One region of the Mucilaginibacter sp. P5_A4 genome, then DNA from elsewhere that is predicted to be linked to it. Evidence: riboswitches for the same ligand, from Rfam matches in the RefSeq annotation. Region 1 holds a riboswitch; each other region holds the start of a gene.
What was found. Region 1 has a riboswitch for S-adenosylmethionine ahead of AC1DQW_RS03015 (TlpA family protein disulfide reductase). Riboswitches for the same ligand answer to the same signal wherever they lie in the genome.
Positions count from the first base shown of each region.

Region 2: another riboswitch for S-adenosylmethionine. It lies ahead of AC1DQW_RS25745 (O-acetylhomoserine aminocarboxypropyltransferase/cysteine synthase family protein); the one in region 1 lies ahead of AC1DQW_RS03015 (TlpA family protein disulfide reductase).
Region 3: another riboswitch for S-adenosylmethionine. It lies ahead of metH (methionine synthase); the one in region 1 lies ahead of AC1DQW_RS03015 (TlpA family protein disulfide reductase).

Region 1 is NZ_JBFUKX010000003.1:28,902-35,171, forward strand. Features, by position in the region: gene AC1DQW_RS03005 (serine hydrolase) at 1-1,281, opposite strand, end outside; gene AC1DQW_RS03010 (lipase maturation factor family protein) at 1,465-2,871, opposite strand; SAM riboswitch class I at 3,356-3,467, shown strand; gene AC1DQW_RS03015 (TlpA family protein disulfide reductase) at 3,585-4,154, shown strand; gene AC1DQW_RS03020 (hypothetical protein) at 4,286-4,498, opposite strand; gene AC1DQW_RS03025 (SusC/RagA family TonB-linked outer membrane protein) at 4,525-6,270, shown strand, end outside.
Region 2 is NZ_JBFUKX010000070.1:9,822-16,091, forward strand. Features, by position in the region: gene AC1DQW_RS25740 (trans-sulfuration enzyme family protein) at 1-1,069, shown strand, start outside; SAM riboswitch class I at 1,250-1,360, shown strand; gene AC1DQW_RS25745 (O-acetylhomoserine aminocarboxypropyltransferase/cysteine synthase family protein) at 1,602-2,921, shown strand; gene AC1DQW_RS25750 (homoserine O-acetyltransferase family protein) at 3,010-4,065, shown strand; gene AC1DQW_RS25755 (homoserine dehydrogenase) at 4,065-5,276, shown strand; gene AC1DQW_RS25760 (hypothetical protein) at 5,379-5,864, opposite strand; gene gpmA (2,3-diphosphoglycerate-dependent phosphoglycerate mutase) at 5,984-6,270, opposite strand, start outside.
Region 3 is NZ_JBFUKX010000001.1:180,571-186,840, reverse strand. Features, by position in the region: gene AC1DQW_RS00780 (Bax inhibitor-1/YccA family protein) at 1-623, shown strand, start outside; SAM riboswitch class I at 757-867, shown strand; gene metH (methionine synthase) at 1,027-4,716, shown strand; gene metF (methylenetetrahydrofolate reductase [NAD(P)H]) at 4,849-5,805, shown strand; gene AC1DQW_RS00765 (hypothetical protein) at 6,216-6,270, shown strand, end outside.

The sequences.
Region 1 (6,270 bases):
GTTTAGGAATTTATAACCCAATGAATTCATTTCTCCCTCCGACAATTTAAACAAATGATCGTGTTTCTTTAAATCATCTGCTACTTTAATTGCATTTTCAAACCCATATTTGTTTAAAGTATCAAGCAGGGTATTGGCAGCAGCAGAAAATCCAAAGCCTTCCCTCGAACGCTGGGCTGCGTTAAAATAAACCTCATTATAAGTTGTTTGGGCCATATCAGCTATCAAATCTTGCGCCTGATTGTCACTCTCATTTGTAAGTATTACGATACCGTAGTTTCTTTCGGGGTAGAGATCAATAAAACAGGAATGGCCAAACGTGCCTCCCGATGTCCATATTTCCCTTTTACCGTCAAAGCCTGCTTTTGTGAACCAGTTTAAACCAACTGCAACGCTTTCGGGGTTTCCCCAGGTGGGTTTATGGCTCATAGTTACCACGGCATTTTTCTCTTCAAGCTGATACTTTAGATACGCGATCATATCTGTCAGGGATGATTTTAGTCCCCCTGCACTTCTCGCGTCCCTCGGGATTTCAGGCATCAATATGCCGTTTCCGTTGTAACCCTTGGCACAGAGTGCTTGTTTTACTGTTGGTACGGTAAAAAAAGTACTTTCCATTTTTAAGGGCCCAGTTATATATTTTATGAGGAGGGAATCATAGCTTGTACCATAGATATTTTCGAGTAAAAACCCTAACAGTTGGGCTGCTGTGTTAGAATGTGCTGAGTTTAATCCGGGTTCTTTAGTCAACTTTACTGCATGAAGCGCTGTAAAAAATTGAGCTTGTGTAAAGGCATCATGAATTTTTTTAATCTCAAAAATTTGTGAATCGGGACTCATCGTTTTAAAAGCAGGCATTTTTTCGGGAAGGTTATCCGGAAGGCCCGAGGTTAAATTAGCTAAATGCTGCAATTGGATGGGTTTGCCATTATATTCCAGATTGGGATAGTTTCCTTTAAGATATTTCCGGATATCATCGCTTAAACTAACCTTTTTTTCAACTACAGCCTGCGCCAGTAATATGCTGGTAAATGTTTTGGTAATTGATCCTATTTCGTAAATTGTTTGATCGGTGGGGGTATCGTTTATATTTTTTTGGGTGTTGCCGAAATTGTATCGATAAGTTTGGCCGTTTATAATGATTCCAACAGAAAATCCAACCCGTTTTCCGCTTGCCATAAAAGTGCTTGCAGCATGTTTTACCGTAGAGTCGATGTTTTGAGCACTTACCAGGTTACCGGTGTAAATAAACAGGGTAAATAATAGTAATAATTTCTTCATTCCCTGCTACAGTAAAATCTATGCCAAAATATTAATTAGCTAATAATCAGTATAGTGTAATCGATGGATTAAAAACCTTTGTGATGAAACCGAACACCCATAGTTCGCTTTTAAATTATTTTGAGCTTTCCGGTCAGCCTGGAAACACCGCTCACAAGCACGCCTGCCATTCTATCCATTAATTCAGGGCGTCCATCCCATACCTTTTACATATTCCACCAGGCGCGGATCATTTGTTGAAGTTGGTGAAATCCATAGGCCGATCTGTTCGCGATTCCACCAAAGGCCCTGGGGATTGCCTGGCTTCGCGAATGTATAACGATACAGCACTGCCCGGATATACCGCGGCGGCCCGGTGGGGAAGGGGTTGCCCGCAAACAAACTTATTGCACCGGGATCGTTATGAAGAAGCTTCCATACCAGGTTATAGGTCCACGGATATTGATCGGCGGTCGACATGGCGGCAAACCACATTTGCCAGTCTAAACGTAACTGGTAGGGCGCTATTTGCGGCGACGGCTTGTTAAGCAGCACCGGCAGGCCTTTGTAGATGTAAGGTTTCCAGTTGGCTTTGTCGTTGGGTACCTGGTCCATCGTTCCTTCAAATACCACGTTCAAACGTTCCCGCCCTACAGATCCGAATGCGCCATAGGTATTTACAAGGTCCAGCTGGTCGAAGGAGGAGTTCATGACCTGCCCCGGGGATAGCAGGTTCAATGCAGGCTGGATGCTCAGGATGGCAATTAAGCCGGCAACTACCCATGAGGTGGTGAGCATAGGTTTGGATTCTTCGGCGCCCCCGGCCGCAGCTTCCGCCTTACGAACCAGTATGCCGGGAAGAACCCTGGCCCAGAAGCTGTCATCCAAACAGGCCAAAGCCGGAATAATGGTAAGCCAGTTTAAAAACGAAAGATTGCCGCTAAGTATAATACTAACCTGGAATAACACGATCACCGTTCCCGCGATATGACGCGCAACCTTTGGCCCGAATACGAACCATGGTGCTATCAGCTCGCCAAGCCAATTGAACCAGATGCCGGTCTTCAGCATTATCCGCGGCAGAAAATGAAACCACCGGCTCAGCGGGCCGGGAATAGGTTGTGTTTCGAAATGGTAGTAGAGGGCAGTGCCATTACGCCATATTTCATCCCCCCGGTATTTGATCAATCCCGAACCCAGCATAATGCGGAAGGTGAGCCAACGGAATAAAATGATAATGGGCAGGGGAGGCGCATACCGTGGAAACGGGCGCAGGCTGAGCAGCGGGCAGAGGAAGATAGCCAGAAAGCCGGTTTCGTTAAGCTGGATCTCCCAGCCGTACCCATACCAATCCTGCCCCAGGTGAACAAACGACATGTACAGAAACCAGAGTACAGCAAGCAGCGGCGCATTGGCGTAGCCTGCCACTACTACGCATGAAAGCACAAACCCGATCCAGGCGGCAGTTAAAAGCGCGGCATCAGAATGCCAGAGCCAGAAGAGCGACGGCAGCCGTACAAACCCCGCCCCCGCCGACCCCAGGGCAGCGCTCACCTGCTTCAGGTAAATCTCCAGGGGAAGAAGTCCATGAGAACCGATCAAAGGTACCACCTGGTTGATGGCCACCAGGAAGGCAACAGCATACACTACCCCCAGTAGCCGGAGGATGACAAAGCGCGTAAGCCAGTAGCTGGGAGGGGCGCCCGGCATCCGAAAAACGCCGCCGGATCCGCTGTCCATTTTGTTTCCCGGTTCCACTTCCATTTACTTAGTTGCTTTTTGCACATTACTTAATAATAGTACAACATTCCTCAATAATAGTACATTAATAGTAGTATATAGTTTGTTAAAATTTATCCTAAAATCTAATAATTATCGCGGAGTCCGAAAGGTGGTTGCAAGGAGTCTAAAAGGAGTGTGGTGGGTGCATAGCGTGGCCTCCCGAAGGGCGTAATAAGGTATTACAGGGAAGCAAAAATAAGGAGGTGCTGTCAGCTGGTGCCAGTGTTGAAAATAAATGACAATTAAATTATACAATGTCTATGTATTTAGTAGAATATATTCTACATTTGCAGGCGAAATAAGTTCTTTAATTTAATTATCAAGAAAGACTGAGGGAAAGGCCCGATGATGTCTTAGCAACCTGTAAGCCCATTGTTATAAAGGTGCTAATTCCTGTCCGCTGTAAAAAGCGGAAAAGATAATATCCGCAAATTATTGCGCAGCTTATGGCTGGTCGTTATGCCTTTCTCTCCAAAATTTCCTGTTTAATTAGATTTCTGAAAATTTCTGCCTGCATAAAATAGGCATTAAAATTTACAACTATGAATATTAAACATCTACTAATTACCTGCTCGTTTTTAATAAACGCACTGTTTGTCGGCGCACAAACGGCAAAACCAGCCGATAGTGCATCTGTTGACCGTGGCTATATTGTAAAAGTTGGCGACCAGGCCCCTGCCGATTTTGAGCTTGTATTGGCCGATGGCAGTAAAACGTCATTAAAAGCGTTGCGTGGCAAAGTAGTTATCCTGCAGTTTACTGCCAGCTGGTGCAGTGTATGCAGGCAGGAAATGCCTCATCTTGAAAAGGACGTATGGCAAGCCTACAAAGACAAGAATCTGATCCTGATAGGGGTAGACCGCGATGAACCCCTTGAAAAGGTACAGCACTTTCAACAGGAAATGAAGATCAGCTACCCATTGGCGCTTGATCCGGGGGCTAATATTTTCGGGCGTTTTGCCAATAAAAAAAGCGGGGTAACCCGTAATGTAGTTATTGATAAAGATGGGAAGATTGTTTACCTCACCCGTTTGTATGACACACAGGAATTTGCATCAATGCTAAAAGCAGTAGATGCGCTGGTTAACAATAAAACTGCATCTGTAAACTAAATAAAGGCTTAAAGCTAAATAGTGATTTTAACTTTGTATTTAAACTGACCCTGTTACCATCTATATATCAAATTGTTATGAAAACAACAAGAACACCTTTCCAAAACGTACCCCCTGCCAGTAAATTGGTATCATTTTCCTCCGCCTCTGTTTACCTGTATATGCAGTGTATGCGTTGTTGCTGTTAATTTAATGGCAACGGTTATTAGCCCCATGCCTGCTGCAGCTCGCAGCATTTGCTTATAACCAACACAATCAATAATGAATTTACCGGCACTATAAAGTATCCAGCGGGGATTGTTTTGCCCAAAAAGCGCTGCTGACTGGCTTTGCTGTGCCGGCAACAAAAACTAATTAATCATTAACCATCATGTTAAAAAATTACAAATTTTTACTGGCAATTCTGTTGCCCTTTTTTCTCATCCAAGCGGTTGCGGCGCAATCTGTTAAAATAAGCGGGGTGGTAACCGCCAAGTCAGACGGCCTGCCATTGCCTGGCGTTAATATCTCTGTTAAGGGTAGCACAACCGGTGCTCAAACCAATGCTGATGGCAAGTTCAACATCTCAGCCAATGTTAACGATGTATTGAAGATTACCTATATAGGTTTTGCAACACAGGAGATAACGGTAAGGCAAAATGAAATCAATTTACAGATCATATTACAGGATGCACCTAATTCTCTTAACGAGGTTGTAATCACGGCGCTTAATATTTCTAAAGACAAGAAATCACTGGGTTATTCTGTTCAGGGATTAAAATCAAAGGACATATCTGAGGCTAAGGAGACCAACCTGGTAAACGCGCTGGCAGGTAAAATTGCAGGTGTACAGGTTACCAACAGCCAGGGTGATATGGGATCATCCCGCATCATAATTCGTGGCGAAACCTCTATAGCCGGTAATAATCAGCCGTTATTTGTGGTAGATGGTACTATTGTAGATAACTCCCAGTTCCTGGGTACAAATGGTTCAAGGGATTTTGCCAATGCCATAGCCGATCTTAACTCCGAGGATATTGAATCTGTAAGCGTACTTAAGGGCCCAAACGCGGCTGCGCTTTATGGATACCGGGCTGCTGCGGGTGTTATCCTTATTAAAACCAAAACTGGTAAAAGTTCAAAAGGATTGGGTATCACTATTAATTCAAATACAAGTTTCTCCAATCTGCAGGTTTTGCCCGATTACCAAAATCAGTATGGTCAGGGTTCAAACGGTAAGTTCAGCTACGTGGATGGTAAAGGCGGTGGCGTAAATGATGGTGTCGACGAAAGCTGGGGGCCGGCTCTTGACGGTTCACTTATACCACAGTTTTATTCAAACGGGCAGGCTGTGCCATTTGTGGCGCATCCCAATAATGTGAAGGATTTTTTTAAAACAGGTGTAACCCTTAATAATGGTGTAGCGCTATCCGGGAGTAGCGATAAGGCTGATTACCGCCTATCCTACAACAACCTGCATCAAACGGGTGTTATTCCAAATACGTCACAGGGCAGAAATTCGTTTTTACTGAACTCTACCTTCAGGCTTAGCCCTAAATTAACAATAACTACCATTGCCAATTACATCAAAGATGATGCAGATAACCTGCCTGGGGCAGGTGGCAGAAGAGCTACCAGTACTATGCTGCAGTTCACCTGGTTTGGCCGCCAGGTTGATATTAATCAATTGAAAAACTATAAGGATGCCAATGGCAATACTTTTAACTGGAACAACAGCTATTATAGTAATCCATACTGGCTGGCTTATGAAAACACCGTTGGTCAGCACAAAAACCGCATTATAGGTAGTGTTGAGTTAAACTATAAGATCATCGAAGGTTTATCGGCCAATTTCCGTACCGGTACTGATTATTATAACGACCGTCGTAAAATAAAAGTAGCCTATGGTACCAACGGAACACCGTTTGGTTCGTACGAGGAAGATGCCTATAGCGTAAACGAAACCAATACCGAAGCCCGCCTGCAATACACCAAAAAGATCAGTAATGATTTCTCATTAGATGTATTGGGCGGTGGTAATATCAGCACCATAGTAAATGAGCAAAACGACCAGGTAGCACCCAAGTTGGCAGTCGCTGGTTTATATACGCTCAAAAATTCGCGCGATCCGCTGGTG
Region 2 (6,270 bases), on a different contig from region 1:
ATCAAGAGCTGTGATACAGCCTATTGTTATGTCAACCACGTTTGAGCGTGGTATGGATGGCGACTTTCCGGGAGGGCATATCTATAGCCGGTCATCAAACCCAAATCGTTCGTTACTGGAGAATGTGATAACCCAATTAGAAGGTGGTGTTGATGCTGCTTCATTTTCATCGGGCAATGCCGCTGGTATGGCCGTATTTCAATCACTTAAACCGGGTACCCATATTATTTGTCCCGATGATATGTATCACGGCCTGCGCAACCAGCTTAAAAACCTGTTTGCCGGTATATTAACTTTCGATTTTATTGATGTTAACGATGATGAACTATTATTACAGCACATTAAGCCCGAAACCGGCCTGATCTGGATAGAAACACCGTCAAATCCGCTGCTTAAAATTACTGATATTAAAAAGGTGGCAGCTATCGCGAAAGCAAAAAACCTTAAAGTTGTTGTTGACAATACATTCGCAACACCGATATGCCAGCAGCCATTAGCCTTAGGTGCCGATATGGTAATGCACTCGGCCACAAAATATTTTGGCGGGCATAGCGACCTGATGGGCGGAGCGTTAATTACCGCCGAAAAAAGCGATTGGTGGGCAAAAATACGCCAGGTGCAGGAAATGGGTGGCGCTATCCCCTCTCCAACCGATTGCTTTTGGCTGGCGCGCAGCATTAAAACCCTGCCATACCGTGTTAAAGCACATGTAAACAATGCGCAGTTATTAGCTGAATTTTTAGAGTACCATCCCAAAGTAGAAAAGGTTTTATATCCCGGTTTAACATCACATCCGCAGCATGAAATTGCTAAAGACCAAATGCTTGCCTTTGGCGGAATGCTATCCTTTATAATTAAGGGCGATGAGAACGATACCCACAATATCATCAACAAGCTAAAAATATTTACCAGGGCAACCAGCCTTGGCGGTGTGGAAAGTTTGATAGAGCATCGTGCAACCATGGAAGGCCCCGACACTAAAACACCGTTTAACTTATTACGGGTATCGGTTGGGCTGGAACATATTGATGATTTGGTGGCCGATTTGGAGCAGGCTTTGAATGGATAAAAGATGAAAAGATGAAGGAGCAAGGACAGAAATGCCATGGGTCCTTGCTCCTTTGTCCAACAGTCTATAATCTAAATAAAAATTTAATTTGGTATTTAAATAAATATCCGCTTATCTTTGGACCATTATTTGGTAGCGATACCACTATAGTCGATCAATTCTCCGCATAGTTCGGGTATTGATTTATAAAGAAGCGGCGAGAGATCAGGCTCAATGACCCGCTGGCAACCCTTCAATTTTGAAGAAGGTGCCAATTCCTGTCCCGGCAAATAACACCGGGGAATATAAATTTATAACCATGAAAAGTTTAATTAAAATTACTACAAGCAACATTTTTAATACCCAAAACGGTAACATACAACGTATTAGCTTAAATAGCGGTATTTGTATGTGTTGCTGCTGTTGATGCTTTAATACGTTCCTTTTTTCAATCCCTGAAAATATACGTGTTGTAAAACTGGTAAACAATTTATCAGCTTGCTAACCATTCAAACATCAAAAATTTAATTATAACCTTCAAAAACTTAAAACTATGTCTGCCTTAAAATTCGAAACCTTACAACTACACGCCGGCCAGGAAGTTGACCCAACTACAGGTGCGCGCGCCGTGCCGCTTTACCAAACCACATCTTACGTATTTAAAAGTGCCGAGCATGGTGCAAACCTCTTCGCCTTAAAGGAGTTTGGCAATATTTATACCCGATTAATGAACCCCACTACCGATGTTTTTGAAAAACGTATAGCGGCTTTAGAGGGTGGTGTTGCAGGATTAGCTACGGCATCGGGCCAGGCAGCACAATTCATTGCATTAAATAACATATTACAGGTTGGCGACAACTTTGTTACCTCACCATTTTTATATGGCGGTACTTATAACCAGTTTAAGGTAGCCTTTAAGCGCTTAGGCATCGAGGCGCGTTTTGCCAAAGATGATACCGCCGAAAGTATTGAAGCCCTCATTGACGGCAAAACCAAAGCCATTTTCCTGGAAACCATAGGTAACCCAGGCTTTACCATTGCCGATTTTGATAAGTTAGGCGCTCTGGCTAAAAAGCACGATCTGCCCCTGATAGTTGATAATACTTTTGGAGCAGGCGGCTATCTGTTTCGCCCGTTGGAGCATGGTGCAAGTGTGGTGGTACAATCAACAACCAAATGGATAGGTGGTCATGGAACCAGCATTGGCGGTGCAATAGTTGATGGCGGTACTTATAACTGGGCCAATGGCAAGTTTCCGCAGTTTACAGAGCCGTCTGAAGGTTACCACGGCTTGGTATTTGCCGATGTATTTGGCATTGGCGGCCCGTTTGGTAACATTCAGTTTATAATACGTGCCCGTGTGGAAGGCCTTAGAGATTTTGGCCCTTCGCAATCACCATTTAATTCATGGTTGAACATCCAGGGATTAGAAACCCTTTCATTGCGTGTACAGCGCCATGTAGATAACACACTGGAGCTTGCCAAATGGCTCGACCAGCATCCACAGGTAGCAACAGTTAACTATCCGGGACTGGAATCATCACCCTATCATGAACTGGCTAAAAAATACCTTAAAAATGGTTTTGGAGCGGTGTTATCCTTTGAGATAGACGGCGATAAAGAAGATGCCGGTAAACTAATTGATAATCTTAAACTGGTAAGTCATTTAGCTAATGTTGGCGACGCAAAAACATTGATCATTCAGCCATCTGCAACTACGCATCAGCAGCTTTCTGATGAGGAACAGTTATCGGCAGGTGTGAGGCCTAATTCGTTACGCGTTGCGGTGGGGATTGAGCATATTGATGATATTAAAGCAGATTTTGAACAGGCATTTGCCAAAATAAAAAGGGCATCGGCCCAATTAGTATAGTATAGTTTTTTTTAAGTGATATAGTAAAGTTGTTACGGGCTGCGGCTGACAATAAAATCAGCTGCACCCGCGATAACAAGACAAAAGAATGAACACAGAAATATTTAAGTACACTCAACCATTCGGCCTTGAATCCGGTGAGGAATTACATGACCTGGAGATAGGCTTTCATACTTATGGCAGGCTTAACAAAGCAAAAGATAATGTGGTATGGGTATGCCATGCCCTAACCGCTAATTCGGATGTTTATGATTGGTGGAAAGGTTTTGTAGGCACAGGTAATAAATTTAATGCCGAAGAGCATTTTATAGTATGTGCCAATATCCTGGGTTCGCCTTATGGCACAACCAACCCTTTAAGTATTAACCCGGCAAACGGACAGCCTTATTTACAGGCTTTTCCGCAGTTTACTATCAGGGATATTATAAAAGCACATCAACTTTTGGCAGATCATCTTGGGATAGGTAATATTCATATCCTTATCGGTGGCTCATTAGGCGGCCAGCAAGCTATTGAATGGGGAATTATTGAGCCCGAGCGGATTAAAAATTTGATACTGATAGCTACCAATGCCCGCCATTCTCCGTGGGGAGTAGCATTTAACGAATCACAGCGTTTGGCATTAAGTGCCGATCCTACTTTTCATAATAACACTGTTGATGGTGGCCTCAATGGTTTGAAAGCCGCGCGCAGCATTGCCCTGCTCTCCTATCGTACTTATAAAACATATGGCATAACTCAACAGGAAGAAACAGATGCCAAAACAGATGATTTTAAGGCATCTACCTACCAGGCTTATCAAGGCCAAAAGTTAGTAAACCGCTTTAATGCGCATAGCTACTGGTATTTAACCAAAGTTATGGATTCGCATAATGTGGGCCGTGGCCGTAATGGTGTAGAAAAGGCGCTAAGCCTTATCAAAGCGCGTACCCTGGTTATCGGCATAAAATCAGATGTGTTATTTCCCATTGAGGAGCAGGAATACCTGTTCAGGCATATTCCAAAATCGGCCTTTGCCGAACTGGATTCGTTTTATGGCCATGATGGATTTTTAATTGAAACAGAAGCATTGACAAATATTATCACATCGTTTTTTAAAACCGATGTAAAAGGAAAAATTATAGAATTGCAACGTACAGCGTAATGAGTAAAAAGTTAAGTATAGGATTATTTGGATTTGGAGTAGTTGGGCAGGGATTATATGATATCATCAAAACTAAAAATTTAAACATCGAAATAGTAAAATTCGCTATTAAAGACCCGCATAAAAAGCGCACCTTACCGGCAGAATTTTTTACCACTGATAAAAATGAATTGCTCGACAACCCGGAAATAAACACCATTGTTGAGCTGATAAACGATACCGAAGCCGCTTTCGAAATTGTTTCAAGAGCCTTAAGCAGCGGAAAAAATGTAGTATCGGCAAGTAAAAAAATGATCGCGCTGCATTTGGAAGAATTAATAGAGCTTCAACATAAATATGGAACTTCCCTCCTATATGAAGGCGCGGTTTGCGGTAGTATCCCCATCATCCGTAACCTGGAGGAGTATTATGACAACGAATTACTGCACTCTATAAGCGGTATTTTTAACGGATCATCAAACTACATACTTTCAAAAGGATTTATTGAAGGTTTGGATTATGACAGCGCCCTGAAACAAGCGCAGGACCTTGGCTTCGCCGAAACCGATCCAACAAGTGATGTTGGTGGTTTTGATGCCAAATACAAGCTGGTTATTGCCGCCGCACATGCTTACGGAGTTGTTATTCCACCACACAAGGTTTTCAATTTAGGGATTCAAAACCTGGCAGCGCAGGATCTGCAATATGCCCGCGAAAAAAACCTGAAGATCAAATTAGTTCCTGTAGCTAAGGAACTGGATGAGCGAAATGTAGCCCTGTTTGTATTACCAAAATTTGTAAATGAAACCGAGTTTTTATACAATGTAGAATATGAATACAACGGTGTAACGGTACAGGCCGCTTTTGCCGATCAGCAATTCTTCTTTGGTAAGGGAGCTGGCGGCCACCCTACCGGCTCGGCCGTATTGTCTGATATAGCGGCACTGCGTTACAGCTATCAGTATGAGTATAAAAAAGCCAAGGAAAAAACAGATCTACAATTCACTAATAATATTGAATTGGATATCTATTTAAGGTATGATGACGAGAGTTTAGTTGATGCATTGCAATTTATACATATTCAGGAACGCTATTATTCAGGTAGTTATAAGTTTGTTATAGGAAAAGTGAATTTGCAAAACCTGGTAGATAATCAAATCCGTATATCCGATAGTAAGGCATTTGTTGCCTTTGCCGGTCAGCTAACGGGTGTTAGCTTAGCATCGGCATAAACAGACAAGCGAAGTTTTTATGCAAATTTTCTTTGTTGTTTAAACAATAAAAAAGGCTCCGGATCGGAGTCTTTTTTATTTCTATTTTTTCTTTTAGTATCCCTATTTAGCAAAAAAAACGGCAATCCGTTTTCCATAAGCCACAGTCATAATACCAATAAATATTTTTGTTACTGATGATATTGCCGAGTTTTGATCGCTAACGTTTGCTAAAGTGTATAAACGGTAAAGCAAATCGGGTAAGGCATTAACAATAAGCAACCCACCGATGATGATCAGCGCTATTTCATAGATCACTTTTCTATCGGCAAACAGTTTTACATTTTCCTTGCTGTCGGCTGTATTGGTTACCAAACGGGTAATAAACCGGGTGCCAATAATTAAGAAAAGAGATAGTGCCAGCATCAGCACAAAGTTTGCAATGTTCAGCCAAAACAAATTCATTTGTTCCCCGGGATGATCGGCTGATGAAATAGCGCCGAAGCTTTTTAAAAATGTAAAAAAGCCGGGCACTTTAGATAAATTGGATACCAAAAGGTAAATACCCAGGATTTTTATGGTTATTTCATAAATATCAGCTTTCTTCATTTTTTAATTTATGATATGGTTTATAATGGCAACGAATATAAACAAATACGGCACATATTGAATAGCTGATTGCAGAAGAAGCGTAGTCCTGGGGTTTCATTAAAGGAGACAGCGTAATCTCAATCCAAATAATAATGCCTTATCTGTTTTAATCCATGATCGAGCTCATAAACCCAGGGCGTAGCTGTAGGAATTTCCAGTTGGGTTACTTCTTCGTCGCTAAGGCAATCAATATATTTTATTAGCGAGCGCAGGCTGTTGCCATGGGCAACCACAATTACCCTTTGGTTGTGCCGCAAGGCTTTTATAATAGTTTCATTCCAAAAGGGTAAAACCCTGTCCATTGTTTCGCTTAGATTTTCGGTTAATGGTAATTCACGTTCTGTCAAATGTTTATAACGTAGGT
Region 3 (6,270 bases), on a different contig from region 1:
TAGGCCTTTCGGCCTTTTGCGCGTTCATGTTTTCTCATAACCAGGCATTATATGAAATGCTCAGGGATCCGGCCACAGGCCGCAATACCGGTTTAGGCACTATTGTAATGTTTGCTCCGCTGGCTTTTGTGCTAATTATTTCATTTGGCTTCAATCGCTTATCTTACGGTGTAGCTGCATTACTGTTTATTGCTTTTTCGGCAATTATGGGCGTTAGCTTAAGCTATATCCTTATAATTTATACAGCAAGTTCTGTGCTCGGCGTATTTATTACCACATCTGTTGTATTTGGCATTATGGCAGTTGCTGGTTATACTACTAAAACGGACCTTACGAATTTCGGTTCAATAATGATTATGGGGCTAGTGGGCATTATCGTTGCATCGTTATTTAATATGTTTATGCATAGCACCCAACTGGAATACATTATTAGCTACATTGGTATAGCCGTTTTTGTAGGCTTAACTGCTTATGACGTTCAAAAGCTAAAGCGCATTGGTGCAGGCCTTGAGTATGGCAATGCTTCGGCCGGCAAAATGGCGCTTTTAGGGGGCTTAACGCTATATCTTGATTTTATCAACCTTTTCCTGATGATACTGCGTTTATTTGGCAGAAGAAGATAATAACCCCGCAAAACATGTATTATTAAAAGCTGCCTTCAATGGCGGCTTTTTTTGTACACATAAATTTACGCACCATACAGATTGAAGGGTTATGCACTATTGCATTTTACCGCTTTATTATGCACCTTTGCATTGCTTATGGAGAAAGACGGAGGGATTAGACCCTGCGATGTCTTAGCAACCTGTGCTTCACAAGGTGCTACATTCTACTCAGCAAGCCATACGGCCCTGGGAAAGATAAGCGAAAGTCAATATAACACCCGACTTTTCGAAATAAGTTTTTTAAGTATCAAGTAGTTAGTATCAGGTATCAAGACATTTTTGTTTTGTGCTATGGCTAATTTAAAATCAAGCACCGGAATTTCCCGTACTTGATACTTGATACTCGCTACTTGATACCAAAATGGACATTAGAAAAGAATTAGAAAAACGAATCCTTATAATTGACGGGGCTATGGGTACCATGATACAGCGGTACCAGCTTACCGAGCGGGATTTTCGTGGGGAAAGATTTAAAGATCATATCAGCGATCTTCAGGGAAATAATGACCTGCTGAACATTACACGCCCAGATATCATTAAAGCTATTCATGCCGAATATTTGGATGCCGGCGCAGATATCATCGAGACCAATACCTTTAGCACACAAATAATTTCGCTTGCCGATTATAAGCTGGAAGAACTGGCTTATGAGCTGAGCTACGAAGGCGCACGCCTTGCCCGCGAAGTAGCCAACGAATACACTAAAAAAAATCCATCAAAACCGCGTTTTGTTGCTGGTGCTGTTGGGCCAACCAACCGTACCGCGTCTTTATCGCCCGATGTTAACGACCCGGGTTACCGTGCCGTTACTTTTGATGACCTGGCTAACGCCTATTACGATCAGGTTCGCGGCCTGGTTGATGGAGGATCGGACCTGTTACTGGTTGAAACCATATTTGATACCCTTAACGCCAAAGCTGCCCTGTTTGCAATAGATCGTTATGCGAATGAATCGGGTAAGCATTTGCCGGTCATGATCTCGGGTACTATTACTGATGCATCAGGTCGTACTTTATCAGGGCAAACTGTTGAAGCTTTCTGGAACTCGATACGCCATGCCAACCTGCTTTCGGTAGGATTAAACTGCGCTTTGGGTGCTAAAGAAATGCGTCCGCACCTGGCTGAGCTTTCTGAAAAAGCCGACGTATTTATTTCGGCCTATCCCAACGCGGGCTTGCCAAATGAGTTTGGTCAGTATGACGAAACCGCGCATGAAACCGCGCATCAGCTTGATGATTTTATTAAAGCCGGGCTGGTTAATATTGTGGGGGGCTGTTGCGGCACTACACCGGAGCATATTAAGTGTATTGCCGAACGGGCTGCAAAATACCCGCCAAGAAGAATTCCTGAAGTTGAACCCGATTTGCGCCTGAGCGGTTTAGAAGCCGTTACCATAAAGCCCGAAAGTATTTTTGTGAATGTGGGCGAACGTACCAATATCACAGGGTCGCCAAAGTTCTCGAAACTTATTTTAGCCGAGGATTATGAAGCCGCATTAGCTGTTGCCCTGCAACAGGTGGAGGGCGGTGCCCAGGTGATAGATATCAATATGGATGAGGGTATGATTGATTCGGAAGCGGTAATGGTAAAATTCCTGAACCTGGTGGCCTCCGAACCTGATATTGCCAAACTGCCTATCATGATAGATTCGTCTAAATGGACGGTTATCGAAGCTGGCTTAAAATGCATCCAGGGTAAGGGTATTGTAAACTCTATCTCCCTAAAAGAAGGCGAAGAAAAGTTTATTGAATATGCCCGCAAAATATTAAGCTATGGCGCTGCCACAGTAGTGATGGCCTTTGACGAAACCGGCCAGGCCGATTCATTACAGCGCCGTACCGAGATTTGTAAACGCTCCTATGATATATTGGTTAACGTGGTCGGTTTCCCTCCGCAGGATATCATTTTCGACCCTAATATATTAACTGTTGCTACCGGCCTTGAAGAACACAACAACTACGCGGTTGATTTTATTGAAGCCACGCGTTGGATAAAACAGAACCTCCCACACGCCAAAGTAAGCGGTGGGGTTAGTAATATTTCCTTCTCGTTTAGGGGAAACAATGTAGTGCGGGAGGCAATGCACTCGGCATTTCTGTACCATGCCATTAAAGCAGGTATGGATATGGGAATTGTGAATGCGGGGATGCTGGAAGTTTATGAAGAAATAGATAAAACCCTGCTCGAACTGGTAGAGGATGTATTGCTTAATCGCAGAGATGATTCCACCGAGCGCCTGGTAGAGTATGCCGATACCATTAAAAGCAAAGGTAAAGAGGTAGTGCGCGATGAAGAATGGCGCAAGGGAACCGTACAGGAGCGTTTATCGCACGCACTTGTAAAAGGCATTATTGAATACCTGGATCATGATGTGGAAGAAGCGCGCCTGGCTTATGATAAACCTTTGGAGGTTATTGAGGGCCCATTGATGGATGGCATGAACATAGTAGGCGATTTGTTTGGCGCCGGCAAAATGTTTTTGCCACAGGTGGTAAAATCAGCCCGGGTAATGAAAAAGGCCGTGGCTTACCTGCTGCCATTTATCGAGCTTGAAAAACAAAGGGTTATTGATGCCGGAGAAGACTCCAGCGGAAGCCGTGCCAATGCCGGTAAAATATTGATGGCCACCGTAAAAGGCGATGTGCACGATATTGGTAAAAATATAGTAGGCGTAGTTTTGGCCTGTAACAACTTCGAAGTAATTGACCTGGGCGTAATGGTACCGGCCCAAAGAATCATCGAGGAAGCAAAAAAACAAAACGTAGACATTATCGGCCTGAGTGGCCTGATTACCCCTTCATTGGATGAAATGGTGCATTTTGCCAAGGAAATGGAACGTGAAGGTTTTACTATTCCGCTCATCATAGGCGGGGCTACCACCTCGCGCATCCATGCGGCAGTTAAGGTTGATCCTCATTACTCCGGTGCTGCCATCCACGTATTGGATGCATCACGCAGCGTTACTGTTTGTAGCAGCCTGATGAATCGAGAGGGCAGAGATGCTTATATCCGGAACATTAAGGAAGAATATGCCAAATCGCGCGAAGCGCATTTGAATAAAAAGTCGGATAAGCGTTTTGTAACTATCGGGCAGGCAAGGCAGGCCCGTTTCCAGATCAGCCTTGACGGTGATGTTGCGCCAAAGCCAACCTTTACCGGCACTAAGGTATTTGAATCGTACCCACTGGAAGAGCTTGTTCCCTATATTGATTGGACACCGTTTTTCCATACCTGGGAGCTACGCGGCAGCTACCCCAAAATATTTGCTGATAAGTTTGTGGGCGATGAAGCCAAAAAGCTTTTTGATGATGCACAGGAGCTGTTAAAGAAAATTGTAGATCAGAAACTATTACACGCCAATGGTGTGATTGGTTTTTGGCCGGCCAATAGTGTTGGGGATGATATTGAACTGTATACAGATGAAAGCCGTACTACTTTATTAACCCGCATCCATACGCTTCGTCAGCAGGCCGAAAAGGTTAAAGGCGACCCTTACTATGCACTGTCGGATTTTATCGCACCAAAAGAAAGCGGTGTGCCCGATTATTTTGGAGGATTTGCCGTGACTACAGGTATAGGTTGCGACGAACTGGTTGCAGAATTTGAGGCCGACCATGATGATTACAACAGCATTATGGCCAAAGCACTTGCAGACCGCCTTGCCGAAGCCTTTGCTGAAAAAATGCATGAATTGGTGCGCAAGGAATATTGGGGTTACAGCAAAGGCGAGCAACTAAATGCCGACGAACTGATCAAGGAAGAATACCAGGGTATCCGCCCGGCACCAGGCTATCCCGCCTGCCCGGATCATACGGAGAAAACTGCCTTATTTGAATTGTTAAAGGCCGAAGATAATGCTAAAATGTACCTGACTGAAAGCTTAGCCATGACCCCGGCTGCGGCGGTAAGCGGGTTCTACTTCGCGCACCCGCAGGCAAGGTATTTTGGTTTGGGGAAGATAAGCAAGGATCAGATTGAAGATTATGCTGTACGCAAGAATATGGATATTGAAACCGTAGAACGCTGGCTTGGTCCAAATATAAATTATTGATAATAACACACAACAAACCGTCATTGCGAGGCACGAAGCAATCCCCAACTATACAGAGCGGACTTGCAAATCGGGGATTGCTTCGTGCCTCGCAATGACGGATATAATAAGAAACCCGCACCATAATTAACAATGAAGATAACGGACCATATTGCTAACGCAAAAGGCAAAACACTATTCTCTTTCGAACTTATCCCGCCACTAAAAGGTCAAAGCATTCAAGGAATCTATGATGCCATCGACCCTTTGATGGAATTTAAGCCGCCGTTTATTGATGTTACTTCGCTGCGCGAGGATTATATATATAAGCAGCATGATAATGGCCTGCTGGAGAAACTAAGCTACCGCAAACGCCCCGGCACCATTGCTATTTGCGCAGCTATCATGAATAAATATAAGGTTGATACCGTACCGCATTTGTTGTGTGGAGGTTTTACCAGGGACGAAACTGAGAATGGCTTAGTCGACCTACAGTTTTTAGGGATCGAGAATGTACTCGTACTTCGTGGCGATGCCCGCCGTGGTGATGCCTCTTTTGTGCCAACTCCAAACGGACACAACTACGCTACTGATCTATTGCAACAGGTGGTAAATATGAACAATGGTATTTACCTCCACGAGCATAATGATGCGAGCCTGAAAACCAATTTCTGCATCGGTATTGCCGGTTATCCTGAAAAACATTTTGAAGCACCAAACCTTAAAACCGACTTTAAATACCTGAAACAAAAGGTGGATATGGGCGCCAATTTTATTGTTACCCAGATGTTTTTTGATAACCAGAAGTATTTCGATTTTGTAAATAATTGCCGGGCCAATGGCATTACCGTACCTATTATTCCGGGCTTAAAACCGGTTACCACATCAAAGCAGCTGATTAACCTGGCCAAAACTTTCCATATTGATATGCCCGAAGACTTGTGCGATGCGGTTAATGGCTGCAAGTCTGAAAAGGATGTAAAGGATATCGGCGTGGAGTGGATGATAAACCAATGCCGCGAGCTGATGGCCTTTGGCGTACCCGTACTACACTTTTATACTATGAGCAATGCCGGGCCGACTAAAAGGATAGCTGAAGCGATTTTTTAATCGGTTTTTAAATATCCGTATAAACAAAAAACGATGTTCTTAAATAAGTGCATCGTTTTTTGTTTAAACATACATGCTTTTCCTGTTTCTATAATGATTTCAACTTTTTGTTGGTCATCAAGCACGAACCCATGGTGAAAGCTGCCTTTTTAAACAGGTTGCTACTACTGTTTTTATAAGCTTGTGATCGTTCGGTATATAAAACGTACTAATACAGTTTCGCTTGCGTAGAAATACGCAATATATACCCGGTGAAACAAGCAATCAAAAACACTAATTATTGTAAATGAGCAACTTATAATAGCAAACCCAGGCTTGTATTTCGGCTAAGGCATGTTGTCCTGTTGAATTAATAACTTATTAATCTTAGTTTTATCCAAATTAATTCCTAACCCTCATTAAATTCAATCATGGAAACAAAACCAACAAGGGACACCAGCCCAATCACCGGCGAAGAAGGAGCCG